Regions from separate parts of the Scandinavium tedordense genome, predicted to be linked through region 3. Evidence: predicted binding sites of a transcription regulator. Region 3 holds the regulator's gene; each other region holds the start of a gene.
The links. Region 3 encodes CRP, which controls carbon source genes, mostly activating them, when cyclic AMP is high. Its sites were predicted from a motif close to ATGTGANNNNNNTCACAT; they were not measured.
Positions count from the first base shown of each region.

Region 1: the regulator CRP is predicted to act here: its motif matches at 4,083-4,100, upstream of aaeR (HTH-type transcriptional activator AaeR).
Region 2: the regulator CRP is predicted to act here: its motif matches at 5,208-5,225, upstream of ldtB (L,D-transpeptidase).
Region 4: the regulator CRP is predicted to act here: its motif matches at 3,900-3,917, upstream of MUU46_RS03575 (PTS sugar transporter subunit IIB).

Region 1 covers NZ_JALIGG010000052.1:239,930-247,273, reverse strand. The annotation lists gene yhdP (AsmA2 domain-containing protein YhdP) at 1-755, shown strand, start outside; gene tldD (metalloprotease TldD) at 842-2,287, shown strand; gene fucR (L-fucose operon activator) at 2,423-3,142, shown strand; gene aaeR (HTH-type transcriptional activator AaeR) at 3,139-4,065, opposite strand; gene aaeX (p-hydroxybenzoic acid efflux pump operon protein AaeX) at 4,196-4,399, shown strand; gene aaeA (p-hydroxybenzoic acid efflux pump subunit AaeA) at 4,407-5,339, shown strand; gene aaeB (p-hydroxybenzoic acid efflux pump subunit AaeB) at 5,345-7,312, shown strand.
Region 2 covers NZ_JALIGG010000057.1:437,787-445,130, forward strand. The annotation lists gene MUU46_RS17980 (arylsulfatase) at 1-242, opposite strand, end outside; gene MUU46_RS17985 (glycoside hydrolase family 1 protein) at 624-1,997, shown strand; gene MUU46_RS17990 (PTS sugar transporter subunit IIC) at 2,077-3,405, shown strand; gene MUU46_RS17995 (GntR family transcriptional regulator) at 3,408-4,121, shown strand; gene ldtB (L,D-transpeptidase) at 4,189-5,109, opposite strand; gene MUU46_RS18005 (ABC-F family ATPase) at 5,340-6,935, shown strand; gene MUU46_RS18010 (hypothetical protein) at 7,112-7,344, shown strand, end outside.
Region 3 covers NZ_JALIGG010000055.1:402,269-409,612, reverse strand. The annotation lists gene MUU46_RS12825 (ABC transporter ATP-binding protein) at 1-1,480, shown strand, start outside; gene MUU46_RS12820 (hydrolase) at 1,589-2,611, shown strand; gene MUU46_RS12815 (YheU family protein) at 2,608-2,826, shown strand; gene MUU46_RS12810 (phosphoribulokinase) at 2,866-3,735, shown strand; gene MUU46_RS12805 (OsmC family protein) at 3,803-4,207, opposite strand; gene crp (cAMP-activated global transcriptional regulator CRP) at 4,514-5,146, shown strand; gene MUU46_RS12795 (YccS/YhfK family putative transporter) at 5,200-7,272, shown strand; gene argD (bifunctional acetylornithine/succinyldiaminopimelate transaminase) at 7,277-7,344, opposite strand, start outside.
Region 4 covers NZ_JALIGG010000049.1:40,309-47,652, forward strand. The annotation lists gene treC (alpha,alpha-phosphotrehalase) at 1-620, shown strand, start outside; gene celB (PTS cellobiose transporter subunit IIC) at 714-2,066, opposite strand; gene MUU46_RS03570 (6-phospho-beta-glucosidase) at 2,102-3,409, opposite strand; gene MUU46_RS03575 (PTS sugar transporter subunit IIB) at 3,491-3,799, opposite strand; gene MUU46_RS03580 (MurR/RpiR family transcriptional regulator) at 4,057-4,800, shown strand; gene nrdD (anaerobic ribonucleoside-triphosphate reductase) at 5,174-7,312, shown strand.

The DNA of each region.
Region 1 (7,344 bases), on a different contig from region 3:
TCGCGATTAAAGGCAACACGTTATCACTGGCTAACGGCCTGATGGATACCGGTTTTTCGCGCCTGACCGTAGACGGAGAATGGGTGAACGCGCCGGGTAACGAGCGCACTTCACTGAAAGGTAAACTTCGCGGTCAGAAATTGGATGCGGCAGTGAACTTCTTTGGCGTCTCCACGCCAATCCGCGATTCGTCATTCGATTTTGATTATGACCTGCACTGGCGTGATGAACCGTGGACACCGGACGTGGCGTCGCTGAACGGCATTCTGAAAGCGCATTTGGGCAAAGGCGAGTTTACGGATATCAGCACCGGTCATGCGGGCCAGCTGCTGCGTCTGCTTAGCGTGGATGCGCTACTGCGTAAGCTCCGTTTCGACTTTAGCGACACCTTCAGCGAAGGGTTCTGGTTCGATTCTATTCGCAGCACCGCCTGGATTAAAGACGGCACGCTGCATACGGACGACACGCTGGTGGATGGTCTTGAAGCGGATATCGCGATGAAAGGCTCGGTCAACCTGGTGCGCCGTGAGCTGGATATGGAAGCCGTGGTCGCGCCGGAAATCTCCGCCACCGTGGGGGTAGCCACCGCGTTTGTCATCAACCCGATTGTTGGTGCCGCAGTGTTTGCCGCCAGTAAAGTACTGGGGCCGTTGTGGAGCAAAGTGTCGATTCTGCGTTACCACATCAGCGGGCCTATCGATCAGCCTCAAATCAATGAAGTGCTGCGCCAGGCGCGCGGCGATAAAAAGCAATGATTTGACGGACGTTACAATTTACCTCACTCTCAATAGAGACAACTGAATTTCCGCGAGCTTCGCGGCAACCAATGAGTAGCAAAACGATGAGCCTGAACCTGGTAAGTGAACATCTGCTGTCGGCGAACGGCCTGAGCCATCAGGACCTTTTTGCCATACTTGGCCAACTTGCCGAGCGTCGCCTCGACTACGGCGATCTCTATTTCCAGTCGAGCTACCACGAGTCCTGGGTGTTAGAAGACAGCATCATCAAAGACGGGTCGTACAATATCGATCAGGGCGTTGGCGTCCGTGCCGTCAGCGGCGAGAAAACCGGCTTCGCCTATGCCGATCAGATTAGCCTCCTGGCGCTGCAACAGAGCGCGCAGGCCGCTCGAACTATCGTGCGTGATACCGGTGACGGCAAAGTCCATGCCCTTGGTGCGAAAGATTATTCTCCGCTGTATACCAGCCTCGATCCGTTGCAGAGCATGAGCCGTGAAGAGAAGCTCGACATTTTGCGCCGGGTTGATAAAGCTGCGCGTGCGGCAGACAAACGTGTGCAGGAAGTCTCAGCCAGCCTGACCGGCGTGTACGAACTGATTCTGGTCGCGGCCACTGACGGCACCCTTGCTGCGGACGTTCGCCCACTGGTGCGTCTGTCTGTGAGCGTGCTGGTCGAAGACGACGGTAAACGCGAGCGCGGTTCCAGCGGTGGCGGCGGTCGTTTCGGCTACGATTATTTCCTCGGCGATGTCGATGGCGAAGTCCGTGCCGACGCATGGGCCCGTGAAGCGGTTCGTATGGCGATGATTAATCTCAATGCCGTTGCAGCACCAGCGGGCACAATGCCGGTGGTTCTGGGAGCGGGCTGGCCGGGCGTTCTGTTGCACGAAGCAGTTGGTCACGGCCTGGAAGGCGACTTCAACCGTCGCGGGACGTCTGTTTTCAGCGGGCAAATGGGGCAACTCGTCGCGTCCGAACTATGCACCGTGGTCGATGACGGCACCATGACTGACCGTCGTGGCTCCGTGTCTATCGATGATGAAGGTACGCCGGGCCAGTACAACGTGCTTATCGAGAACGGTGTGCTGAAAGGCTACATGCAGGACAAACTGAATGCGCGTCTGATGGGCGTGAAGCCAACGGGTAACGGTCGCCGTGAATCGTATGCGCATTTGCCGATGCCGCGTATGACCAACACTTACATGCTGGCGGGCAAATCCACTCCTCAGGAAATCATCGAGTCTGTCGAGTACGGGATTTACGCGCCGAACTTTGGCGGCGGTCAGGTGGATATCACCTCCGGTAAATTTGTGTTCTCGACCTCAGAAGCGTATCTGATCGAGAAAGGCAAAGTGACCAAGGCAGTGAAAGGCGCGACCCTGATTGGCTCCGGCATCGAAGCGATGCAGCAAATCTCGATGGTGGGTAACGACCTGAAGTTGGATAACGGCGTTGGCGTCTGCGGCAAAGAAGGGCAGAGCCTTCCGGTTGGCGTGGGCCAGCCAACGCTGAAAGTCGATAATTTGACGGTTGGTGGCACCGCATAATTTCTGTGCCCGCCTCGTGCGGGCATACTGTTGCGATTAAAGAAGGAAAAAGTGTGATTGTTCCTTCTTTAAGTTAGCAGCCGAAAATCAATAAATTGATTTCCTTATTTATTGTTCCAATGACGGAGACCACTGATGAAGGTCGCTCGCCATCAGCACATTGTCACACTTCTTGCCCAATCCCACAGCCTGACCACCGATGAACTGGCCGCCATACTCGGCGTCAGCAAAGAAACGGTGCGTCGTGATTTAAGTGAACTCCAGCAGCAGGGATACATTCAGCGCAGCCATGGGCGAGCGCGGGCGATTCGTCGTAATCAACAGGATAACGAAGCACCTTTTCACGCTCGACTGAAAAGACACTATGCCCACAAATCCGATATCGCCCGGCACGCGCTGGCCTGGATAGACGAGGGTATGACGATTGCTCTGGATGCCAGTTCGACCTGTTGGGTGTTGGCGCGCCAGTTGCCGGATATTCCGCTGACGGTGTTTACCAACAGTCATCCTGTATGTATGGAACTCGGCAAACGCGAGCAAATCCGGCTTATCAGTTCTGGCGGAGAACTCCAGCGTCAGTACGGCTATTACGTGAATCCGGCGCTAATCTCGCAGCTGAAAATGCTGGAAATCGATCTGTTTATTTTCTCCTGCGAAGGGGTCGATCGCAGTGGCGTGATGTGGGACCCGAGCGGGCACAACGCCAGCTTTAAATCGCTACTACTCAAAAGAGCTTCGCAGTCTTTGCTGCTGATGGACAAAAGTAAATTCAACCGATCAAGCGAAGTCCGGATTGGCCCCCTTAGCGACGTCACGCATCTCATATCGGACGCCGAGCCTGAGCAAGTACCTTAGTTTTTTCCCCGGCCTTTGATGCCCTGGAAACGCTTGGTGACATCGACAAAATAATCGGTCAGGTAGTTGATACACACCTGCACCTTCAGCGGCAGTTTGTCTTTTTCCGTGTAGACGGCGTACACCGGACGTGGATCGGATTGGTAGCGCGGCAGCAAGATCTCGAGTTCGCCACGGTTGATCTCATTGATCACCCACATCAGCGGCACGAAAGCTATCCCGGCGCCGGCGGTCAGCCAACGGTTCAGCGTCATCGGATCGTTGGTGACGTACCGCCCCTGCGGGGTAAGCTTGATGGATAAGCCTTCCGGGGCGATCAGCTCAAATTCATTGTAGGGACGGATGCTATATTCCAGCCAGGAATGGCTGGCGAGATCTGCGGGTTTTTCGGGCGTGCCTGCCTGCTGTAAATAACTTTTGGCGGCGCACAATACCATTGGCATCGAGCCGAGACGGCGGGAGAAAAGGCCAGAGTCCTGCAATGTACCAACGCGGATCACCAGATCCAGACCATCCGCAATGAGGTCCGGAGCCGGAATACCGGTAACCAGATTCACCGACAGTTCCGGGTACTCTTTGAGCATCTCCGAGGTGATCATGGCGAGGACATTTTGTGCCATAGTTGAAGAACAGCCCACGCGCAGTGTCCCAATCGGCGTGTTGTTAAAGGCATAAAGCTGTTCGTGTACGTCCTGGACTTCGTGCAGCATTCGCCGACAGCCCTGATAGTAGATTTTCCCGGCTTCTGTCAGACCAATGCTGCGGGTACTGCGGTTCAGCAGCTTTACCTGCAGTTCGTTTTCCAGCTTTGAGACGGTCTGACTTATCGACGATACGCTCATTTCGAGCTGTCTCGCCGCAGCCGTAAAGGAACCCAGTTCCACGACTTTGGCGAAAACCGACATGCGTTTTAATCGTTCCATTGTTCACTCTGACTTAAAAGTGATTTGTATCACATAATATAGATCGGGATATATAAGTTACGTTAATATACTGTTAGTTAAATAAGTAAAACTCACTACTCTTACCTGCACTCTCTTAATCAAGGTCAACATGAGTCTGTTTCCCGTCATCGTGATTTTCGGCCTCTCATTCCCGCCGATCTTCGTCGAGCTGCTATTGTCGCTGGCCATCTTCTGGCTGTTGCGTCGGATGCTGGTCCCCACTGGGATTTATGACTTTGTCTGGCATCCCGCGCTTTTTAATACAGCGCTGTATTGCTGTTTGTTCTACCTGATATCGCGTTTGTTCGTCTGAGGCCGCTGTGAAAACACTAACAAGAAAAATCTCTCGTACCGCCATCACGTTGATTTTGGTGGTGCTGGCATTTATCGCAATTTTCCACGCATGGGTTTATTACACCGAATCACCGTGGACGCGTGATGCACGCTTCAGCGCTGATGTTGTGGCCATTGCGCCGGACGTTGCAGGGCTTATCACGGATGTGAATGTGAAGGATAACCAACTGATTCGCAAAAATCAGGTCCTGTTTACTATCGATCAGCCGCGTTACCAAAAAGCGCTCGAAGAAGCTGATGCCGATGTGGCGTACTATCAGGTGCTGGCGTCAGAAAAACGTCGTGAAGCCGGACGCCGTAACCAGTTAGGCACCATGGCCATGTCTCGCGAAGAGATTGACCAGGCTAACAACCTCTTACAAACCGTTCAACATCAGTTAGCGAAAGCGCAAGCCACCCGTGATTTGGCGCGTCTTGACCTCGAACGTACTGTCATTCGCGCCCCGGCCGATGGTTGGGTGACCAACCTGAACGTGTACAGCGGTGAATTTATTACGCGCGGTTCGACCGCCGTGGCGCTGGTGAAAAAAGAAAGCTTCTACGTGATGGCCTATATGGAGGAGACGAAGCTGGAAGGCGTGCGTCCAGGCTATCGCGCGGAAATTACCCCGTTAGGCAGCACCAAAGTCATCAAGGGCACCGTCGACAGCATTGCGGCAGGTGTGACCAACGCCAGCAGCAGTAGCGATGTAAAAGGAATGGCGACCATCGATTCTAATCTTGAATGGGTGCGACTGGCACAGCGTGTGCCAGTGCGTATTCGCCTCGACCAGCAGCAGGGCAACCTGTGGCCAGCAGGCACCACTGCCACGGTTATCATCACCGGCGCGAAAGACAGAGATACGCAGAAGGCCTCCTTCTTCCAGAAGTTAGGTATGCGTCTGCGTGAGTTCGGTTAATCGCTATGGGCATTTTCTCTATTGCCGATCAACACCTGCGTTTTGCTATCAAACTGGCCTGCGCGATTGTGCTGGCCCTGTTTATCGGCTTTCACTTTCAGCTCGAAACCCCGCGCTGGGCGGTACTGACAGCCGCAATTGTGGCGGCGGGACCGGCGTTTGCCGCCGGAGGCGAACCTTATTCTGGAGCAATCCGTTACCGTGGAATGCTCCGTATTTGCGGAACGTTTATCGGCTGTATCGCCGCACTGGTGATGATCATCGGCATGATCCGCGCCCCGTTAGTGATGGTGATGGTGTGCTGTTTGTGGGCGGGTTTCTGTACCTGGGTGTCTTCACTGGTGAAAGTGGAGAACTCCTACGCCTGGGGCCTGGCGGGCTACACGGCGCTGATCATTATCATCACCATTCAGAACGAACCGCTGCTTTCGCCGCAGTTTGCCGTCGAGCGTTGCAGCGAGATTGTGATCGGGATTGTGTGTGCGATCGTCGCCGATCTGCTGTTTTCCCCACGGTCGATTAAACAAGAGATCGATCGGGAACTTGATGCATTATTGGTTGCTCAATATCAGCTGATGCAGCTCTGTATTCGTCACGGTGACAGCGAAGAAGTTGACGCCGCCTGGAGCGGACTGGTGCGCCGGACACAGGCGCTTGAAGGAATGCGCAGTAACCTGCACATGGAATCTTCCCGCTGGGCGCGCGCCAATCGACGTCTGAAAGCGCTAAATACGCTCTCTTTGACGCTGATAACTCAGGCTTGTGAAACCTATCTGATTCAAAATTTCCGTCCAGATTTAATCACGCCCGCCTGGCGTGAAATGTTCGACCAGCCTGTTGAAACGGTGCAGGACGTGCATAAGCAGCTCAAACGCATGCGCCGCATTCTTTCCTGGACCGGCGAGCACGACACGCCGATTACCTTATACAGCTGGATTGGCGCCGCGACGCGTTATCAGTTGCTTAAACGTGGCGTCGTGGGTAACGCAAAAATCAGCGCCCGTGAAGAAGATATTTTGCAGGGCGAAGTCGTAGTGAAGGTGGAATCCGCGGAGCGCCACCATGCGATGGTCAATTTCTGGCGTACCACGCTTTCCTGTGCGCTCGGCACGTTGTTCTGGCTGTGGACCGGCTGGACATCCGGCAGCGGTGCCATGGTGATGATTGCCGTGGTGACCTCGCTGGCAATGCGCCTGCCGAATCCTAAAATGGCGGGGATAGACTTCCTGTACGGCACCATTGCCGCGCTGCCGATTGGCGCGTTTTACTTCCTGGTTGTCCTGCCGTCGACCCAACAAAGTATGCTGTTGTTGTGTATCAGCCTCGCAGTGCTGGCGTTCTTTATTGGGATTGAAGTGCAGAAACGGCGGCTGGGCTCGCTCGGTACGCTGGCGTCCACCATCAACATTCTGGTGCTGGATAACCCGATGACTTTCCATTTCAGCCAGTTCCTCGATAGCGCACTCGGGCAGCTGGTGGGCTGCTTCCTGGCGTTGATGGTTATCTTGCTGGTGCGTGATAACTCCCAGGCTCGAACCGGACGCGTGCTACTGAATCAGTTTGTATCGGCCGCCGTTTCCTCCTTGACGACCAACACCGCTCGCCGCAATGAGAACCATCTGCCTGCCCTGTACCAGCAGCTGTTTTTACTCCTGAACAAATACCCGGGCGATCTCGCCAAATTCCGCCTGGCCTTGACGCTGATTATTGCGCACCAGCGCCTGCGCGACGCGCCAGTACCGATTAACGACGACCTCTCTGCGTTCCACCGCCAGCTGCGTCGTACGGCGGATAAGCTCATTTCAGCCAGCAACGACGATAAGCGCCGCCGTTACTTTGACCGCTTGCTGGAGGAACTGGATGTGTACCAGGAAAAACTGGTTATCTGGCAGGCGTCGCCTCAGGTCACCGAACCGGTCAATCGACTGGTGGGTATGCTGAGGAAATATCAGCATGCGCTCACGGTGAGTTAACCCAGAAACCGACGCCAAAAGCGTCGGTTTTT
Region 2 (7,344 bases), on a different contig from region 3:
ATTCCTTCATCCGCCAGGCGATCGAGATTCGGAGTCGGCATGCCGCGGCCTGGGCCACCGCCATAAACCCCCAAATCGCCGTAGCCCGTATCATCCGAAACAATCAGGATGATATTGGGTTTCTTATTGTCGGGGGGCGGAGCAGCCGTATTCGTTGGGTCTTCCGCCACTGCACCTCCGGTGCGGATTAGCGAACCGGCGGCAAACGCCAGGACGCCAACACCTTTCCAGCTTTTTCTCATCAGATAGTTCCTCTGCTAATTGTTGAACAGCGTTGGTGGTCGTAGTGCGGTGGTTGTCGAGACCCAAGGCGCTCGAGCGAGCCATGAGGCCAGTGCCCCCATTGAAGTGAAGTACAGTTGTGTAAAATTACTGTGAGTTATTTGTAATTTTTTGTTTTCTTCGCCATGAAGCAAGCGTAGAGCCTGAAGTCGATTTACGCCGTGGACAAATATCAGTTCATTGAGGAAGTGTTGATAAACAGGCAATAACGCCAGCGTGACAATACTATCTTTTCGAATCTGCTCACAAAAACAACACAAGCCTTTTGCCTGATTTGTCATTTAGTTCTATATGACTAGTCATGAAATTTAAATGACTAGTCATATAAGCGGAGAGCGACAATGAACAAACTGCCGAAAGATTTTTTGTGGGGTAACTCGGTTTCCAGCATGCAGACCGAAGGGGCATGGAACGAGGGCGGTAAAGGCAAATCGGTGTATGACATTCGTGAGCCGAGTGAGTTTGCGTCCGACTGGAAAGTGGCCACCGACTCGTATCATCGCTTTGAGGAAGATTTTGATTTAATGCAGGATTTGGGCATGAACTGCTACCGTTTCCAGATTGCCTGGAGCCGCGTATGCCCAACCGGTGACGGCGCGTTTAACGAAGAAGGGATCGCGTTTTATCACCGTTTCATCGACGGTCTGATTGCTCGCGGCATCGAGCCAATGATTTGCCTCTATCACTTCGACATGCCGTTGGCCCTGGCCGAAGAGTACAACGGCTTTAACGACCGCCGCGTGATGGATGCGTTCGTGCGCTACGGGCAAAAGATGATCGACTGTTACGGTGACAAGGTGAAGTACTGGCTGACCTTCAACGAGCAGAACATTTTCCACATGCCGATCGCGTTCCGTATTTCGGGCTATCTGCGCGGAGAAGAAACCCTGCGTGAGCTGTACGAAATTCAGCATCACACGATGGTGGCACATGTGCAGCTGACGCAGTATCTGCACGAAACCAAGCCCGGTAAACTGATGGGCGGCATGCTGGCGCACCAGCTTATCTACCCGGCGACCTGCAAACCGCGCGATATTTTCTGTGCGCAGCAGTATGACGAATTCCTGAACCAGAACCTGCTGCGCGTGTACGCAGGTGAAGGTTACAGTCCGGAAGTGATGGCGGTAGTGAAGCGCGAAGGCTTTGACGATATCTATCGCGAAGAGGATTTAGCGCTGATTGCCCGCAACAAAAACGACTACATGGCGTTCAGCTATTACGCCAGCCGCACGCTGGATACCGATCTGATCCCGGAAGGCACCGACGTTAACTATTACCTGAAGTACGGCGATAAAAATAACCCGTATCTGAAAGCCACCGAATGGAACTGGCAAATCGACCCGCTCGGCTTCCGCAGCATCATCACCCGTTATTACAACGACTGGCGGATGCCGGTGTTCCCGATTGAAAACGGTATTGGCGTCATCGAATCCTGGGATGGCGAGAATCTTATCGCCGATGACTACCGCATCGCCTATCACCGCGACCACATCAACGCCATGAAAGAGGCGATTTTTGAGGATGGAGCAGAGGTGATTGGCTATCTCGGCTGGGGGCTTATTGACATTCTGAGCTCGCAGGGCGACATGCGTAAGCGCTACGGCGTGGTGTACGTCAACCGCGATAACCACGATCTGAAAGACTTGAAACGCGTGCCGAAGAAAAGCTACGCATGGTTGAAACAGGCGATCCGCAGCAACGGCGAAGAGATGTAATCTCAGGGCCAGCCGGGTTTCTCCCCGTCAGCGTGATCGTTGGCGGGGATACGAGTGAGTGAAGAAAAGGTCTCTGCAAATGTCTGATAACGTTACATCCAATATGCAGTCTTTTACCGATCGCTTCGTGGAGTTTTCGGCGCGCATCGCGAACCAGGTTCACCTGCGCTCGTTGCGCGACGCATTTGCCGGTGTCATGCCAATATTTATTCTGGCAGGGCTTGCTGTGCTGGTGAACAACGTGGTGTTCCCGTGGATTTTTGAAGGCGAAACGTTAGTACGCTTCAAGGTCTGGGGGGAGGCGATTATCAACGGCACGCTAAACATTGCCGCGCTGCTCATCGCGCCAATGATTGCGTGGTCGCTGGCGCGTAACAAAAACTTTGGTAACCCGGTTTCGGCCGTCGTCATTGCGCTGTGCAGTTTCATTATTATGATGCCGATGCAGGTCGATATGGTGCCGGTTGGTGGCAAAGTGGCGGTGAGCCTGACGTCGATTTTGACCTTCGCCAACATCGGTTCCACCGGGATTTTCGCCGGGGTCATTATCGGCCTGCTGTCGACGGAGATTTTTATCCGCATTGCGCAGTTTAAGCGGCTGGAAATCAATCTCGGTGATAACGTGCCGCCTGCGGTAAGCCAGTCTTTTTCATCCCTGCTGCCGACGATTATCACGCTTTCGCTATTTGCGGTATTCGCAGCACTACTGAGCAATCTGCTACACACTGACCTGATACATCTGATAACGACGCTGATCCAGCAGCCGCTGCGGTTGATCAACACCAGCCTGCCGGGTACTCTTTTTATCTACAGTTTCGGTAACTTCCTGTTCACGCTAGGGATTCATCAGTCGGTGGTGAACAGCGTGGTGCTGGAGCCGTTCCTGCTGATTAACACCAACGAGAACATGCTGGCGTATGCCGCAGGGCAGCCTATACCGCACATCATTAACAACATTTTCGTGCCGACCTTCGGCATGGTGGGCGGAACCGGCAGCACCATTTCGCTGCTGATTGCCATCTTCCTGTTCTCGCGTCAGAAAGCGTCGAAGCAGGTGGCACGGCTGGCGATAACCCCGGGCCTGTTTAACATCAACGAGCCGGTGATTTTCGGTCTGCCGATTGTGTTCAATGTGCCGCTGATGATCCCGTTTGTTCTTCTGCCCGCCATCGGTATTTTCTTCGCCTGGGTCTGTACCACGCTCGGATTAATGTCTCGTTGTGTGGTGATGATCCCCTGGACAACACCGCCGGTACTCAGCGCCTGGCTGGCGACGGCAGGGGACTGGAGGGCGGTCGTGGTTCAGTTGATAATCATCGTCTTTGGTGTATTCTTCTACCTGCCTTTCCTCAAGATTTCAGAGCGAGTGGCCTTAAGAAACAATGGGATAAATGACCAGGATGCGTAACAATGGCGGCGAAATATCTTACTATCGCGCGGGAAATTAAGAAGCGGATTATCAGCCAGCGCTATCCCGCCAGCTCACCGTTGCCCGATCAATTTGCACTTGCGGCTGAGTTTCAAACCAGCCGCATGACTATCCAGCAGGCGATTCGCCAGCTGATCGTCGAAGGGCTGATTTACACGCGTCAGGGGCAGGGCACTTTTGTGCGCAAGAATTTCCTTCAGCTTTCACAGTGGGATTTGCCCGGTACCGACTATTTTGGTGCGACCAAAACCTGGGAGCATCTGGGCACGGTCAGCAGTCAGGTCGTGCGGTTCGACCTGCGTTTTCCTAACGAAAAAGAGCAGTCATCGCTGCTGATTAACGCCGATGCGCCAGTCTACGATTTTGTCCGTTTGCGTTTGCTGAATGGCGATCCGATGTCATTGGATGCGACAGTCATGCCGGTGAATCTGGTACCCGGGCTGAATAAAGGCCATCTGGAAAGCTCAGTGTTTCAGTATGTCGAAACGCTCGGGTTAAAGATTATGGGGTCGTATCGCGTGGTGCGCGCCATCAAACCGGGCGAACTGGAGCAGCAGCATCTAATCTGCGAAGCGGGTGACCCGGTGCTGGAAGTCGAGCAGGTCATTTATCTGGAAGACGGCACGCCGCTGGAGTATGCCCATTGCCATTACCGCTACGATCACGGTGGGATTGTGATTGTGAATAACGGTTAATCAAAACAGCCATCATAAAAAAAGGCGGATTTTTCAATCCGCCTTTTTTGTGTTCTTTATCAGGTTATCAGTTCAGACGAACTGGCATCCCGGAACGATCCTGTACGGCCTGGTCTGCCACGTTGGTATCCACATCCGCCTGACCCGTTACCGTTTGAACTGATTTGTTCAGCGTAATAGGTACGATTTCTCCGCCGTTAAACTGCGCATCGGTGGTTGAAAGCGGGTTGTGAACTTCAATGTAGCGGCTACCGTCTGGTTCAGTGGTCGCTTTAACGGGCTCATCAATAAACTGTACGCGCGTACCGACTGGCACGTTCTGGAACAGGAATTTGATGTCGTCGTTACGCAGGCGCACACAGCCGTGGCTCACGCGCAGACCGATACCGAAGTTGGCGTTAGTCCCGTGAATAGCGTACAGACGGCCGATATACAGCGCGTACAGACCCATAGGGTTGTCCGGACCAGCAGGCACAACGGCTGGCAGCGGGTTACCGGCTTCAGCGTATTCAGCATGCATTTTTGCAGTCGGCGTCCAGGTAGGACCCGCTTTCTTACGTTCAACTTTAGTGACCCAGTTGATCGGCGTATCTTTACCCAGCTGACCGATACCGATTGGCAGAACGATCACTGTATTTGTACCCGCCGGGTAGTAATACAGGCGCATTTCCGCACTGTTGATAACGATGCCTTCATGCGGGGTATCTGGCAGGATCAGCTGTTGCGGAATATTCAACACGCTACCGCCTTTCGGCAGATACACGTCAATACCCGGGTTGGCTTCGGTCATGTTGGACAGACCCATCTGATACTGCGCTGCGAAATACTCGAGCGGCTGTTTGTTCTCATCAGGGATTGTGATTACCTGGTTCTGACCAATCAGACGGCTACCGTCGGTTGGCAGAGGATAAGTCACAGCAGATGCAGTATTGCAAAAGCCCATAACGGCAAGAGCTGCCGCGAAAAGCGTAGATATTTTCATTTTCATTTTATACGAATTATCGGTGCCACGCAGGCTGTTGTTAGAGAAATGGAACCCTTAATGGGAGCGCATTATATGTGCATTCCACGCCGCAGGGAAATCAGATGTGGACGAAATCACATTTTTTTCACCATCTGGCTTAATGCTGCCAGTTTATAGCGCCTGCACGAGCAAGGCGATTTTTATTCCCAATTGTGGCAAAATAGGCCGTTAGTCACATCTTTTAGGATACGCCCGTGTTAGTTACCAGCAACGTCACCATGCAGTTCGGCAGTAAGCCGCTATTTGAAAACATCTCCGTCAAATTTGGCGGCGGCAACCGTTACGGCCTGATTGGCGCTAACGGAAGCGGTAAATCCACCTTCATGAAAATTTTGGGGGGCGACTTAGATCCGACCCTCGGCAACGTTTCTCTCGATCCAAACGAACGCATCGGTAAGCTGCGTCAGGATCAGTTCGCCTTCGAAGAGTTCACCGTGCTTGATACCGTTATTATGGGTCACGCCGAGCTGTGGGAAGTGAAGCAGGAACGCGATCGTATTTACGGTCTCGCTGAAATGACCGAAGAAGACGGTTATAAAGTGGCAGACCTCGAAGTCACCTACGGCGAAATGGACGGCTACACCGCAGAGTCCCGCGCCGGTGAACTGCTTCTCGGTGTGGGCATTCCACTGGAACAGCATTACGGCCCGATGAGCGAAGTCGCACCAGGCTGGAAGCTGCGTGTGTTACTGGCACAGGCGCTGTTCGCAAACCCAGACATTCTGCTGCTCGATGAACCGACGAACAACCTGGACATCGACACCATTCGCTGGCTGGAAAGCGTGCTCAACGAACGCAACAGCACCATGATCATTATCTCGCACGACCGTCACTTCCTGAACATGGTCTGTACGCACATGGCGGATCTGGACTACGGCGAGCTGCGCGTTTACTCGGGCAACTACGATGAGTACATGACTGCCGCTACCCAGGCGCGTGAGCGTTTGCTGTCTGACAACGCCAAGAAAAAGGCACAGATTGCTGACTTGCAATCTTTCGTAAGCCGCTTCAGTGCTAACGCCTCCAAATCTCGTCAGGCAACCTCTCGTGCCCGCCAGATTGATAAAATCAAGCTGGACGAAGTGAAAGCATCAAGCCGTCAGAACCCGTTCATGCGCTTCGAGCAGGACAAGAAACTGTTCCGTAACGCACTGGTAGTGGAAAACCTGACCAAAGGCTTCGATAGCGGCCCGCTGTTCAAAAACCTCAATCTGCTGATGGAAGTTGGCGAGAAGCTGGCTATCCTCGGGACCAACGGCGTGGGTAAATCTACCCTGCTGAAAACCCTGGTCGGTGATTTAACGCCGGAAAGCGGGACCGTGAAGTGGTCTGAAAACGCTAAAATTGGTTACTACGCCCAGGATCACGAATACGAGTTCGAAAACGATCTCAGCGTGTTCGACTGGATGAGCCAGTGGAAGCAAGAAGGCGACGACGAGCAGGTTGTACGCAGCTTCCTTGGCCGTTTGCTGTTCAGCCAGGACGACATCAAAAAACCGGCGAAAGTGCTCTCCGGTGGTGAGAAGGGTCGTATGCTGTTCGGTAAGCTGATGATGGAAAAACCTAACATTCTGGTGATGGATGAACCCACCAACCACCTGGATATGGAATCCATTGAATCACTGAACATGGCGCTGGAAATGTATCAGGGCACCCTGATTTTCGTTTCCCATGACCGTGAGTTCGTCTCTTCACTGGCAACCCGCGTTATCGAAATTACGCCAGAGCGCGTGATTGATTTCAGCGGCAACTACGAAGATTACCTGCGCAGCAAAGGTATCGACGACTAAGCATTAATCACCCCGGCGCGCCTGTCGCCGGGGTATTTTCCTCCCTTTTTCGACACTACGCACCGTTCACTTTTATCAACCTTTCGACAACAACTCTCCGAACCCACAATCTCGCCATCATTTCTGCACAATTATATGGAGAAATAGCGGCTGAATTTTCAGTTGCTGGAGGGGCTATGAGAGAGTTTTCGTTTTACACAAGCGGGGCCGAAACAACCCTCTATCGTTACCACGTGCGGGAAACTGCGCAGGTTTACTATGTGACGATAAGCGTGACCGACAAGGATGAACAGGAGCAGGTTATCGGCAACAAAGTGCTGCGCAATATCACCCGCAACGATGTCATCCAGGAATGTCTGTCGCACAGCCGTCGACGGAGTGCGCAGGCCAACTCTCAGCAGCGGGTAGT
Region 3 (7,344 bases):
GCTTGAGCGTCCAACCAGCTCCTTCTCCGGCGGCTGGCGTATGCGCCTCAACCTGGCGCAGGCGCTGATATGTCGTTCTGACCTGCTGCTGCTCGATGAACCAACTAACCACCTTGATCTCGACGCTGTAATCTGGCTGGAAAAATGGCTGAAAAGCTATCAGGGCACGCTAATCCTGATTTCCCATGACCGCGATTTCCTCGACCCGGTGGTCAGCAAAATTATTCACATCGAACAACAGGCGATGTTTGAGTACACCGGCAACTACTCCTCGTTTGAGATCCAGCGTGCAACCCGCCTGTCTCAGCAGCAGTCTATGTACGAAAGCCAACAGCAAAAAGTAGCGCACCTGCAGAGCTTTATTGATCGCTTTAAGGCGAAAGCATCTAAAGCTAAACAGGCGCAAAGCCGCGTGAAGATGCTGGAACGCATGGAGCTGATTGCTCCGGCGCACGTAGATAACCCATTCCAGTTCAGCTTCCGCGAACCGGAAAGCCTGCCAAATCCATTACTGAAGATGGAAAAAGTCAGCGCGGGCTACGGCGATCGCACCATTCTGGATTCGATTAAACTCAATCTCGTACCCGGCTCGCGCATTGGCCTGTTGGGTCGCAACGGCGCGGGTAAATCAACGCTGATTAAACTTCTGGCCGGTGAGCTGGAAGCCCAGAGCGGTGAGATGGGTCTGGCGAAGGGTATTAAACTCGGCTACTTTGCCCAGCATCAGCTGGAGTTTTTACGCGCCGACGAATCGCCGCTGCAGCATCTGGTGCGTCTGGCGCCGCACGTGCTGGAACAACAGCTGCGCGATTATCTCGGCGGTTTTGGTTTCCAGGGAGATAAAGTCAGCGAAGAAACGCGTCGCTTCTCCGGCGGTGAAAAAGCACGTCTGGTGCTGGCACTGGTCGTCTGGCAGCGCCCGAACCTGCTGCTGCTCGATGAACCGACTAACCACCTGGATCTCGACATGCGTCAGGCGCTGACCGAAGCGCTGATTGAATTCGAAGGCGCGCTGGTTGTGGTCTCGCACGACCGTCACCTGCTGCGCTCCACCACTGACGATCTGTATCTGGTTCACGATGCGAAAGTGGAACCTTTCGATGGCGACCTGGAAGATTATCAGCAATGGCTGAGCGATGTTCAGAAGCAGGAAAGTCAGAATGACGACGCGCCAAAAGACAACACCAATAGCGCTCAGGCACGTAAAGATCAGAAACGTCGTGATGCAGAGCTGCGCACCCTGACGCAGCCGCTGCGTAAAGAGATTACCCGTCTGGAAAAAGAGATGGAAAAGCTCAATACCCGGCTTGCGGCCGCAGAAGAAAAACTCAGCGACAGCGGGCTGTACGACCAAACACGAAAAGCGGAACTCACCGAATGTCTGCAACAGCAGGCCACGGCGAAATCAGGGCTGGAAGAGTGTGAAATGGCGTGGCTGGATGCGCACGAACAGCTGGAACAGATGCTTCAGGAAGAGTGATTTAACTCATCGAAAGCGCACAGCGGCTCATTTTCATAAACACATATCCGTCATAACGGTGTTATGACGGTATAGTAGAGCGTTTTTTCACGATAGCAGCGTAAAGGTATGGCTCAGGTAACCCCAGTAGACTTTGAAGTACCTCCAGAAGAGAACGACACCTTTGTACCAATGACAGGCGTGCGCAACTGCCATCTGCAGACCATGTTACCGCGTCTCATCCGTCGTAAAGTGTTGTTCACCCCGCACTGGCAGCGTCTTGATCTTCCGGACGGGGATTTTATCGATCTGGCATGGAGTGAAGATCCGAATCAGGCACGGCATAAGCCTCGCCTGGTGGTTTTTCACGGCCTGGAAGGCAGCCTGTACAGCCCTTACGCTCACGGTCTGATTCACGCGGCGCAGCAGCGCGGCTGGCTCGGGGTGGTGATGCATTTCCGCGGCTGCAGCGGTGAACCGAACCGCGCTCAGCGCATCTACCATTCAGGCGAAACTGAAGACGGCACCTGGTTCCTCTCCTGGCTGCGCCGTGAATTTGGCGACGTCCCAACGGCCGCAGTGGGCTATTCGCTGGGTGGCAACATGCTGGGCTGTCTGCTGGCCAAAGAGGGTGACAATACGCCACTCGATGCCGCAGTTATCGTCTCCGCGCCATTCATGCTGGAAGCCTGTAGCTATCATATGGATAAAGGCTTCTCCCGCGTGTATCAGCGCTATCTGCTGAACCTGCTGAAAGCCAATGCATCTCGCAAACTGAAGGCTTATCCAGGAACGTTGCCGGTGGATTTGAAGCGTCTGAAAAGCGTGCGTCGTATTCGTGAGTTTGACGATCTGATTACCTCAAAAATCCACGGTTATGCTGACGCGATTGATTACTACCGCCAATGCAGTGCGATGCCGGTACTGAGCCAGATAACCAAACCAACACTCATCATTCATGCAAAAGATGACCCGTTTATGGATCATCACTCGATTCCGTCTCAGGAAGAGCTTCCGGCCAATATTCAATACCAGCTGACGGAGTATGGCGGTCATGTCGGATTTGTCGGCGGTACGCTGCGCCATCCTGAAATGTGGCTGGAGAAACGCATTCCCGCCTGGCTCACTCGCTGGTTAGGAACCCCGTTATGATTATTCCCTGGCAAGATCTGGCTCCCGAAACGCTCGATAGCCTGATTGAAAGCTTTGTGTTGCGCGAAGGCACCGATTATGGTGAACATGAACGTTCGCTTGAAGACAAGGTCGCCGACGTAAAACAACAATTGAAAAGCGGGGATGTCGTTCTGGTGTGGTCCGAACTGCACGAGACGGTCAATATCATGCCCCGTACCCAATTCCACGGCTGACTATAATAAAACCATTGCTTATGCAGGGAGTCGTTAGCTATGTCTGCCAAACATCCGGTGATCGCCGTAACCGGTTCCAGCGGGGCGGGAACCACCACCACCAGCCTCGCCTTCCGTAAAATCTTTGCTCAACTCAATCTTACTGCCGCCGAAGTAGAAGGCGACAGCTTCCACCGTTACACGCGTCCTGAAATGGACATGGCTATCCGCAAAGCGCGCGATATGGGCCGTCACATCAGCTATTTTGGGCCAGATGCCAACGACTTTGGCCTGCTGGAAAATACGTTTATGACCTACGGTCAGAACGGAACCGGACAGTCGCGCAAGTATTTGCACACCTACGACGAAGCCGTTCCGTGGAATCAGGTGCCGGGTACCTTTACGCCGTGGCAGCCGTTGCCGGAACCGACCGACGTGCTGTTTTATGAAGGTCTGCACGGCGGCGTGGTAACCCCACAAAATGATGTCGCGAAATACGTCGATTTACTGGTGGGCGTGGTGCCGATTGTTAACCTTGAGTGGATCCAGAAGCTGACCCGCGATACCAGCGAGCGCGGTCACTCACGTGAAGCGGTGATGGATTCAGTGGTGCGATCGATGGAAGATTACATCAACTACATTACGCCGCAATTCTCCCGGACGCATATCAACTTCCAGCGCGTGCCGACCGTCGACACCTCCAACCCCTTTGCGGCAAAGGGCATTCCGTCACTGGATGAGAGCTTTGTCGTTATCCATTTCCAGAATCTGGGCGATATTGATTTCCCTTGGCTGCTGGCGATGCTGCAAGGTTCGTTTATTTCTCACATGAACACCTTGGTGGTGCCGGGTGGGAAAATGGGGCTGGCAATGGAATTGATTATGTCACCGCTGGTCGAGCGGTTGATGGAAGGAAAAAAGATAGGGTAATCGCATGCACGCCAACGGGCGTGCATCATTTTTTAGGGCGGGTCAGCGTAACGCCCCCGCCACTCAATCAGGCTTCGACCACTTCAAACGAGTGTGTAATCTTCGCCGCTTTTTCCAGCATCAACGCTACAGAGCAGTATTTCTCCGCAGACAAATCCACCGCACGCGACACTGCCGCTTCTTTCAGGTCATTACCGGTCACAATGAAGTGCAGATTGATGTGGGTGAACAAACGCGGTGCTTCTTCACGACGCTCGGAAGTCAGTTTCACTTCACAGTCGGTCACGTCATGACGGCCTTTCTGCAAAATGGACACCACGTCAATCGCGCTGCAACCGCCCGCGGCCATCAGCACCATTTCCATCGGGCTTGGGGCTTTATCGCCAGAGTTACCATCCATCATAATCTGGTGGCCAGAAGCTGACTCGCCCAGGAAGGTTAATTCCTCAACCCATTTCACACGCGCTTGCATATTTGTTAACTCCCGAGTAGCAATTTTCCTGACAGATTACGCGCACATAACAATTCTCGCAACGGAAGGCGACGCGCGTCATGCTGAAGCGAGACACCAGGAGACAGGCGACAAAAGCTATGCTAAAACAGTCGTGCTGCAACAGTAATACATTGAAGTAATGCGTGTATGCAGAGAACATCACATTACAGGCTGCAGTAAAATCCGACAGCCGACTTCCCAGGCACAGGGAAGGATACGATTGCAAAGCCAGTGGCAGTGTCGTGTCTGCCATTGGAGACAGCTTATAACAGAGGATAACCGCGCATGGTGCTTGGCAAACCGCAAACAGACCCTACCCTTGAATGGTTCTTGTCTCATTGCCACATTCATAAGTACCCATCGAAGAGCACGCTGATTCACCAGGGTGAAAAAGCAGAAACGCTGTACTACATCGTGAAAGGCTCTGTTGCAGTACTCATCAAGGATGAAGAAGGTAAAGAGATGATCCTCTCTTACCTCAACCAGGGCGATTTTATCGGTGAGCTTGGCCTGTTCGAAGAAGGTCAGGAGCGTAGTGCCTGGGTTCGGGCGAAAACCGCTTGTGAAGTGGCAGAAATTTCTTATAAAAAATTCCGTCAGCTTATCCAGGTAAACCCGGATATCCTGATGCGTCTCTCTTCTCAGATGGCTCGTCGTCTGCAGGTCACCTCTGAAAAAGTAGGTAACCTGGCATTCCTCGACGTAACCGGTCGTATCGCACAGACTCTGCTGAATCTGGCGAAACAACCTGATGCAATGACCCACCCGGACGGTATGCAAATTAAAATTACTCGTCAGGAAATCGGTCAGATCGTCGGCTGCTCCCGCGAAACCGTTGGCCGTATTCTAAAAATGCTCGAAGATCAGAGTCTGATCTCCGCCCACGGTAAAACTATCGTGGTTTACGGTACCCGCTAAGCTAGCTGAACGGCGTATTGCCCCTGCAGTACGCCGTTTTTGTCTTTTCCCTGATGTGGCGCAGGCTGATTTATCACCCGGAAATTAACTATGCACTGCGGCAAACGCTGGTGTTATGTACCCCCGTGGCTATCGGTTTGGTGCTCGGTTACCTCAAGTACGGTCTGCTGTTCTCGTTAGTCCCCGCCTGCTGCAACATCGCCGGGCTGGACACACCGCATAAACGTTTCTTCAAACGCCTGATAATTGGCGGATCGCTGTTTGCGGGCTGTAGCCTCGCGGTTCAGCTGCTGCTGGCGCATACCGTGCCTTTACCGCTGATCCTGACTGGGCTGGCGCTGATCCTCGGCGTCACTGCAGAAATCAGTTCGCTTCACGCCCGTTTACTGCCCGCATCGCTCATTGCGGCCATCTTTACGCTCAGCCTTGCGGGGAATATGCCGGTCTGGGAGCCGCTGCTCATCTACGCTCTCGGCACACTATGGTATGGCTTGTTCAACTGGTTCTGGTTCTGGATGTGGCGTGAACAGCCGCTACGTGAATCACTAAGCCTGCTGTATCGACAGCTGGCCGATTACTGTGAAGCCAAATACAGCCTGTTGACTCAGCATACCGATCCGGAAAAAGCGCTGCCGCCATTACTCAGCCGCCAGCAGAAGGCCGTCGATCTGATTACCCTGTGCTATCAGCAAATGCACATGCTGGCCGCCAATCAGAACCATGAATATAAGCGCCTGCTGCGCGCCTTCCAGATTGGCCTCGATTTGCAGGAGCACATTTCCGTCAGCCTGCATCAGCCCGCCGAAGTGCAGAAACTGGTTGAACGCAGCCACGCTGAAGCGGTGATCCGCTGGAATGCACAGACCATTGCGGCGCGCCTGCGTGTGATGGCGGATGACATCCTCTACCACCGATTTCCGCAACGTTTCAACATGGACAAGCAGATTGGCGCGCTGGAAAAAATCGCACATCAGCATCCGGATAACCCGGTCGGGCAGTTCTGCGCCTGGCACTTCAGTCGAATCGCCCGAGTGCTGCGCCTTCAGCGCCCGCTCTATCCACGCAATCTGATGGCTGATAACGAACGTCGCCTGCCGCTGTTTGCCGCACTAAAAAGCTATCTGTCGCTAAAATCCCCGGCGTTGCGCAGTGCGGCGCGAATCAGCGTCATGCTCAGCATTGCCAGCCTGATGGGCGCGGCGCTGCATCTGCCGAAACCGTACTGGATCCTGATGACCGTCCTGCTAGTGACGCAAAATGGCTACGGCGCAACGCGGGTCAGGATTTTCCACCGGGCGGCAGGCACGCTGGCCGGGCTGGTGATAGCCGCTGGCACCCTGCACTTTCACGTGCCGGAAGGCTACACGCTGGCGTCAATGTTAGTCATCACGCTGGCGAGCTACTTGATCATTCGCAAGAGCTACGGCTGGGCAACGGTGGGCTTTACGGTCACCGCGGTCTACACCATCCAACTGCTGACCCTGAACGGCGAACATTTCATTCTGGCCCGTTTTGTCGACACGGTGATTGGCTGTCTGATTGCCTTCGGCGGGATGGTCTGGCTGTGGCCGCAGTGGCAAAGTGGGCTATTACGCAAAAATGCCCAGCAAGCACTGGAGGCGGATCAGGAGGCTATCCGACTGATTCTCAGCAACGACCCTCAGGCTCCGACGCTGGCCTATCAGCGGATGCGGGTGAATCAGGCGCACAACGCGTTGTTCAACTCGCTGAACCAGGCGATGCAAGAGCCCGGCTTTAACTCGCATTATCTGGCAGACATGAAGCTGTGGGTTACGCACAGCCAGTTTATCGTCGAACACATCAACGCGATGACGACGCTGGCGCGCGAACACAACATGCTGACTGAAGATTTGGCCGAACGTTATTTGCAGTCCTGCGAGATTGCTCTGCAGCGCTGCCAACAGCGACTGGAATATGACGGACCGGGGGGAAGCGGCGATGCGAATATCATGGAATCAACGGAGGCGCTCTCCCACGGGCCGTTAAGCACCATGGAACAGCATTTACAACGCATTCTGGGCCATCTGAATTCGATGCATACCATCTCGTCAGTGGCCTGGCGCCAGCGCCCACATCACGGCAGCTGGCTTAAACGTCGAGCATAAACCGTCAGCCGACAATCTTCTTCACGGCTGCCGCAAAGCGCGCCATCCCTTCATCGATATCCGCAGATTCCA
Region 4 (7,344 bases), on a different contig from region 3:
TGCTGGCGATGGTGCTGCACGGTATGCAAGGTACGCCGTACATTTATCAGGGCGAAGAGATTGGCATGATTAATCCCCATTTCTCGACGATCGCCGATTATCGCGACGTGGAAAGCCACAATATGTACGCAGAACTGCACGTACAGGGCCACGATGCCGATGAATTGTTGGCGATTCTGGCCAGTAAATCGCGCGACAACAGCCGCACGCCAATGCAGTGGAGCGCGGAAACGCACGGCGGTTTTACCACCGGCGAACCGTGGATTGGCCTTGGCGACAACGTGCAGGAAATTAACGTTCAGGCGGCGCTGAAGGACACAGATTCTGTGTTCTACACCTATCAACAGCTGATCGCCCTGCGTAAAGCCGAGCCATTGCTGACGTGGGGGAACTATCAGGACTTGCTGCCGGAACATCCGTCACTGTGGTGCTATCGCCGCGAATGGCAGGGCCAGCAATTGTTGGTGGCGGCGAACCTCAGCCGTGAAAGTCAGCCGTGGCAGCCGGGTCAAGTCGATGGAGAGTGGAACGTGGCGATGAGTAATTATCCGGGCCTGGATACCCAACCGGGCGCAATGACGCTGCGCCCGTTTGAAGCGGTATGGTGGATCCAGAAGTGATATGTTGAATTTCCCGGCGGCGCGTCGCTTGCACGGACCTACCGATTAACATTCCCGGTAGGCCTAGCAAGCTTGTGCCGCCAGGCAATCGCGCTACGCGTTCGGTAATCCTTCCACCGTTTCGGCTGTCGTTTTCTGCTGCGAGGCGTGTTCTTCTTTTGCCTTCAACTTGTCCCACGCCCGGAAGAACGGATAATAAATTACCAGCGAAATTCCCAGATTTACCGCCTGCAATACCGTCCCGGAAATGTGTCCGCCGGTTGCCAGATAACCACTGATGAAAATCGGCGTGGTGAACGGTAGCGCAATCCCCGCAGGCGGCGCCACCAGCCCAGTCGCCATCGAGGTGTAGGTGACGATCACCAACAGCACCGGCGTCAGGATAAACGGCAGGAAGAAGTACGGGTTCATCACCAGCGGAATACCAAATACCATCGGCTCGCTGATGTTGAACAGGGCAGCCGGCGCGGCGATTTTACCCAGCTGCTTCATCTGTGCACTGCGACTGCGGAACACCATGAAAATCACCAGCCCTAACAGCGCGCCCGTCCCGCCCGGTGCAATCCACAGATCGTAGAACTGCTGTGTGATAATGTGCGGAATAGGCAAACCATTCTGAAACGCGGTCAGGTTTTCCGCCATGTTCGACAGCCACACCGGCTGAATGAACACCAGCACAATCGCATCGCCGTGCAGGCCGAGCGTCCACAGAATCCCAATCAGAATCACCGAGATAATCATCCCCGGCAGCGTACCGCCGACGTGATGCATCGGAATGCCGATCAACGTCGCAATCATATTGTTGATGTCGCCGAACGGTGAAGCTTCCACCGCCAGACGCAGCGCCAGCACCACCGCCAGTACGCAGAAGCCAGGCACCAGCGCGAGGAACGATTTTGCCACCGCAGGCGGAACGCCGTCGGGCATACGAATCACCAAATTGCGGTTGGCGACAAAGCGGTAAATTTCAGTGGAAAGCAGCGAAATAACAATCGCCACAAACAGCCCCTGGCTGCCCACCATATTCACCGGGATCACCCCTTTCACCACTTCTGCCGCCCCGTGAACCGGCGTGAACAGCGTGTTCTGCGGAATGGTCATCACGAACGCCACCAGCGACATCGCCCCGGCGGTCAACGGGTCGAGCGTGCGGTATTTTTCCGCCAGACGATACGCAATGCCGAAGCTCGAAATCAGCGCCATGATGTCGTAAGTCGCTTTCACCGGATACAGCATCTTGTCACGCCAGACGTCGCAAAAAAAATGCGTCATCATGTCGGCATAACCCGGCACCGGCAGGTAGGCAAAAATCAGGAAAAATGAGCCGATCAGCATAAACGGCATGTTAAGAATGATGCCGTCGCGCACTGACAATACGTGTTTTTGCCCGGCGATTTTCAGCGCGACGGGCATGACATAGCGTTCAATAAGCGTAGTTTTTGACATGGTGAAACCCCGTCTCTTCCGTTAAAAAGCCGAACTCAGTTAAATTGTGGTAACCACTGACGATTCAGGGTTAACACTTCCTCAAGCAACGCCTGTGCGTCGGTGACGTTGCCCACCAGCGGGTTAGTGACCAGTGCCAGCAGCGCACTTTCTCGACAGCCATGAACCGCCGCCTCAATCGTTAAATGTTCGAACGCTTTGACCTGCTGAGTGAGTCCGTTCATCGCGGGTGGCAGCGGGCCAAACGCCAGCGGCCGCGCGCCCTGCGCATCGATAATGCTGTTGGTTTCCACCACCGCATCGTCACCCAGTCCGTGAATCGCCCCGTTGTTTCGGGTGTTCACCACCATCTCTTTGCCCAAATTGTTGTGAATAGCGTTGATCAGTTCCACCGCCACTTCGGAGTAATAGGCACCCCCACGGAAGCTCAGCTGCTCGGGCTTTTCGTCCAGATTCGGATCGGCATACAGCGCAAACAGCTCCTGCTCGACCTTCATCACCTGCTCCGCGCGAGTACCTTTGCTTTTCGCCGCGTCGATTTCATCCGCCAGCATTGCCGGAGTCAGCCAGAAATAGCGATGATACGGGCACGGGATGGCTTTCAGCGCACGCAGGAAATCGGCAGGCCACGGCAGCTCTTTGATGTTGTTCATCGACAGCGCATTGCCATCGCACAGCATCTCAATCACTTTCGCGGTGACGTCCTGATGGTCCTGCATCACTTTGTGGATCCACACCATGTGATTGAGCCCGGCAAAACGCAGGTTCAGCGTGGCTTCATCAGCGTTGAGCATTTTGCCAATCATGTGCTGCATGTTGATAGGCACGTTACACAACCCGATGATTTTCGCCTTGCTGTAACGGCTGACCGCTTCGGTGACGATCCCCGCCGGGTTGGTGAAGTTGAGAATAAAAGCGTCGGGGGCCAGTTCTTCCACTTTCCGCGCCACCTCGAGAATAACCGGTATGGTGCGTAGCGCTTTGGCGAAACCGCCTACGCCGGTGGTTTCCTGGCCCAGCAGGTTATATTTCAGACCTAACCGCTCATCCTGGGCGCGCGCCGCCAGTTGCCCGACGCGCAGCTGCGTCAGCACGAAATGGGCCCCGCGAATCGCGTCATCCAGCGTGAAATGCACGCTAACTTTTACGTGCTCGAGTCCTTTGTGTTTGAGCATTCGCTGGGTCAGCGCGGCGATAACGTCTACTTTTTCGCGCCCTGATTCCACGTCCACCAGCGCCAGTTCCGTTACGGGAAGTTGCTCGTAGCGCACAATAATCCCTTCAATCAGTTCCGGGGTGTAGCTGCTGCCGCCGCCGATCACGGCGATTTTTAAGGATTGCATGATGACCTCGTTTTCGGCACACGAAAGCCCACGCGTGAACGCGAACGCCACGCGGAAGTGCCAGTCAGGATATAAAGGAAATTAGCGAGCGATCAGGGCCAGCGCTTTGTCGAGCACCGCAGCGCCGCGCATCATGCCGTAGTCGGCCATGTCGATAACCGCGACGGCCTTGCCCTGTGGCTCGGCGATGGCGGACAGGCGGGTAATTTCATATTTGACCTGTGGCCCGAGTAGCACCACATCGGCACCCGGCAGCTCGCGTTCGAATTCAGCGACGGGTACGGCGTAGATATCCAACTCCAGCGAGCGCAGCTGGGCTTCAGCCTTCATTTTATTCACCAGCATGCTGGTCGACATTCCTGCGGCACAGCATAAAACGATTCGTTGCATGACGTTCCCCTTCGGTGATTCATCCGGTTAATCTGGATGGATATGACTATGTTGTTAAGATAATGTAATGGTGAAGGCTATATGAAATTTATTTTCATGGATGTGATCAATGCATAATTTTCAGCCATTATTTGCGCCTGGGCAGCGGGAAGATCAAGCGAAAACGTAGGCGTCATTGGGAATTAATGGTATAAAGTGAGTTATCAATAAGTGAAAAATATTTTCAAATCGTGACTTCGCGCAAAGGACAGAACCGGATGGATATCGTTGGGCAACTGAAGGATGGGATGAGCCGTTTCAGCACCCAGGAATCCCGGGTAGCGGCATTTATTCTGGAAAACATGAGCTTTACCGCCAGCGCTTCGATTGACGAACTGGCGGCGAAAGCGGGGGTCAGTCCGGCGACCATCACCCGTTTTGCCCGTTCTGTGGGCTGCGACGATATTCGCGACCTGCGTAAACAACTCGCTCAGGCCAGCGAACGCCGCTCAACCTGGGTGTCAGGCAACAGCGCCGCCCTGCCCTCCAGCTGGCGCGACCGCTTTGATACCGTCAATCTGACCCTGACCCACCAACTGCAGCACACCAGCGAAAGCGCGGTGGAAAAGCTGAAAGCGCGGCTGCAAACGGCCCGCGCCGTTCACTGTTTTGCCCTCGGCGAGCAGGACATCCCGCTCGCAACCCTGCTGCAACACCAGCTGCTGCCGCTCGGCATCGCCATCAATCTGTGCCAGGACGGTAACCTGATGCGCATGATTGCCAGCACCCTCAGCGACGATCACGTTCTGCTGGTGTTAGCCACCGGCCCGGCGGATAACCTGCTGCAAAGCGCCACACTGCAAGCCAGAATGCAGGGCGCGACCATCTTTGCCCTCACTCCGGATACCCACGCACTAAGCAACATGGCCGCAGAAGTGCTGCCGCTGGCCCCTTCGGCCCAGGCTGCGCGTTACGCTTTGCTGATGCTTGTCGACTTGCTGAACGACACTCTTATCGCGTGATCTTTTTCACAACATTGGCTGCACGGTGACCAACTGATTTCGCTGGTTTTTTACACAGCTCAAACTATCATAAATTTCATTTTAAGCCGCGTTGCCCATCTGCTGTGCTGTCCCGTTTTTACTTTGTTCTGAATCAAAAAAATCGTAAACATGTTTGATGCATATCACTATATATAGAACTTAGAATGCACCCCGGCCCTACATATTGTATTAATCGCCTATTCTCACACCAATCCCCCAAGGACTCGGGTGATGAGATTTGTGGATAAAAAGGGCCGGAACCTGAGGAAGTTATTGGCGTATAAGCCCATTGGCGTCTCAGGTGCGCATTCCCCCTCTGTGGATAACCTGTTCTTATAATTATGGAGTGATCATGACACCGCATGTGATGAAACGAGACGGCTGTAAAGCGCCTTTCAACTCAGCACGCATCCAGGAAGCTATCCTGCGTGCGGCCAAAGCAGCGGGAGTCGATGACGCAGACTATTGCGCCACCGTCGCAGAAGTCGTTAGTACCCAGATGCAGGACCGTGACCACGTTGATATCAACGACATTCAGACCGCAGTCGAAAATCAGCTGATGTCTGGCCCGCACAAACAGCTGGCACGCGCTTACATTGAATACCGTCACGACCGTGACGTTCAACGCGAAAAGCGTGGCCGCCTGAATCAGGAAATTCGCGGTCTGGTTGACCAGACTAACTCCGCGTTGCTCAACGAAAATGCCAATAAAGACAGCAAAGTGATCCCGACCCAGCGCGACCTGCTAGCGGGCATCGTGGCCAAACACTATGCACGCCAGCATCTGCTGCCCTACGACGTGGTACAGGCGCATGAGCGCGGTGAAATTCATTATCACGATCTCGATTACTCGCCGTTCTTCCCGATGTTCAACTGCATGCTGATCGACCTCAAAGGTATGCTGACTCAGGGCTTTAAGATGGGTAACGCGGAGATTGAGCCGCCAAAATCCATCTCAACGGCCACTGCCGTCACCGCACAGATTATCGCGCAGGTTGCGAGCCACATTTACGGCGGCACCACCATCAACCGTATTGATGAAGTGCTGGCTCCGTTCGTGAGCGCAAGCTTTGAGAAACACCGCCAAACCGCAGAAGAGTGGCAGATCCCGGACGCCGACGGTTACGCCCATTCTCGCACCGAGAAAGAGTGCTACGACGCGTTCCAGTCACTTGAATATGAAGTGAATACGCTGCACACCGCCAATGGACAGACGCCGTTCGTGACCTTTGGCTTTGGCCTGGGCACCAGCTGGGAATCACGCATGATCCAGCAGTCGATCCTGCGTAATCGTATTGCCGGTCTGGGCAAAAACCGCAAAACCGCGGTGTTCCCGAAACTGGTGTTTGCAATTCGCGATGGTCTGAACCACAAAGCCGGTGACGCTAACTACGACATCAAGCAGCTGGCGCTGGAGTGCGCGAGCAAGCGTATGTACCCGGACATCCTGAACTACGACCAGGTGGTGAAAGTCACCGGTTCATTCAAAACCCCAATGGGTTGTCGCAGCTTCCTCGGCGTGTGGGAAAACGAAAACGGCGAGCAAATCCACGAAGGCCGCAATAACATCGGCGTTATCAGCCTCAACCTGCCGCGCATTGCGTTGGAAGCCAAAGGCGACGAAGCGGCGTTCTGGACATTACTGGACGAACGTTTACAGCTCTCCCGTAAGGCGCTGATGACGCGCATCGCCCGTCTGGAAGGCGTGAAAGCGCGCGTGGCCCCAATCCTGTATATGGAAGGTGCCTGCGGCGTGCGTCTGAAAGCAGACGACGATGTGTCGGAAATTTTCAAAGACGGGCGCGCGTCCATTTCTCTGGGTTATATCGGCATTCACGAAACCATTAACGCGCTGTTTGGCGATTCGCACATGTATGACAGTGACGCGCTGCGCGAAAAAGGCGTGGCCATTGTGCAGCGTCTGCGTGACGCCGTGGACCAGTGGAAAGACGAGACCGGCTACGGATTCAGCCTGTACAGCACGCCGAGCGAAAACCTGTGCGACCGCTTCTGCCGTCTCGACACCGCCGAGTTTGGCCTGGTCGATGGCGTGACCGACAAAGGGTATTACACCAACAGCTTCCACCTCGACGTGGAGAAAAAAGTGAACCCGTACGACAAGCTTGATTTCGAAGCGGCCTATCCGCCAATCGCTAACGGCGGTTTCATTTGCTATGGCGAATACCCGAACATTCAGCACAACCTGAAAGCGCTGGAAGACGTATGGGATTACAGCTACCAGCACGTGCCGTATTACGGAACTAACACGCCGATCGACGAATGCTACGAGTGCGGCTTTACCGGTGAGTTCGAATGCACCAGCAAAGGCTTCACCTGCCCGAAATGTGGCAACCATGACGCCGCGCGCGTATCAGTGACTCGCCGCGTGTGCGGCTATCTCGGCAGCCCGGACGCACGTCCGTTCAACGCCGGGAAGCAGGAAGAAGTGAAGCGCCGCGTGAAGCATTTGGGGAATGGGCAGCTGGGTTAAGTCGGCATTCAGCCACGTTACTCCCTCTCCCT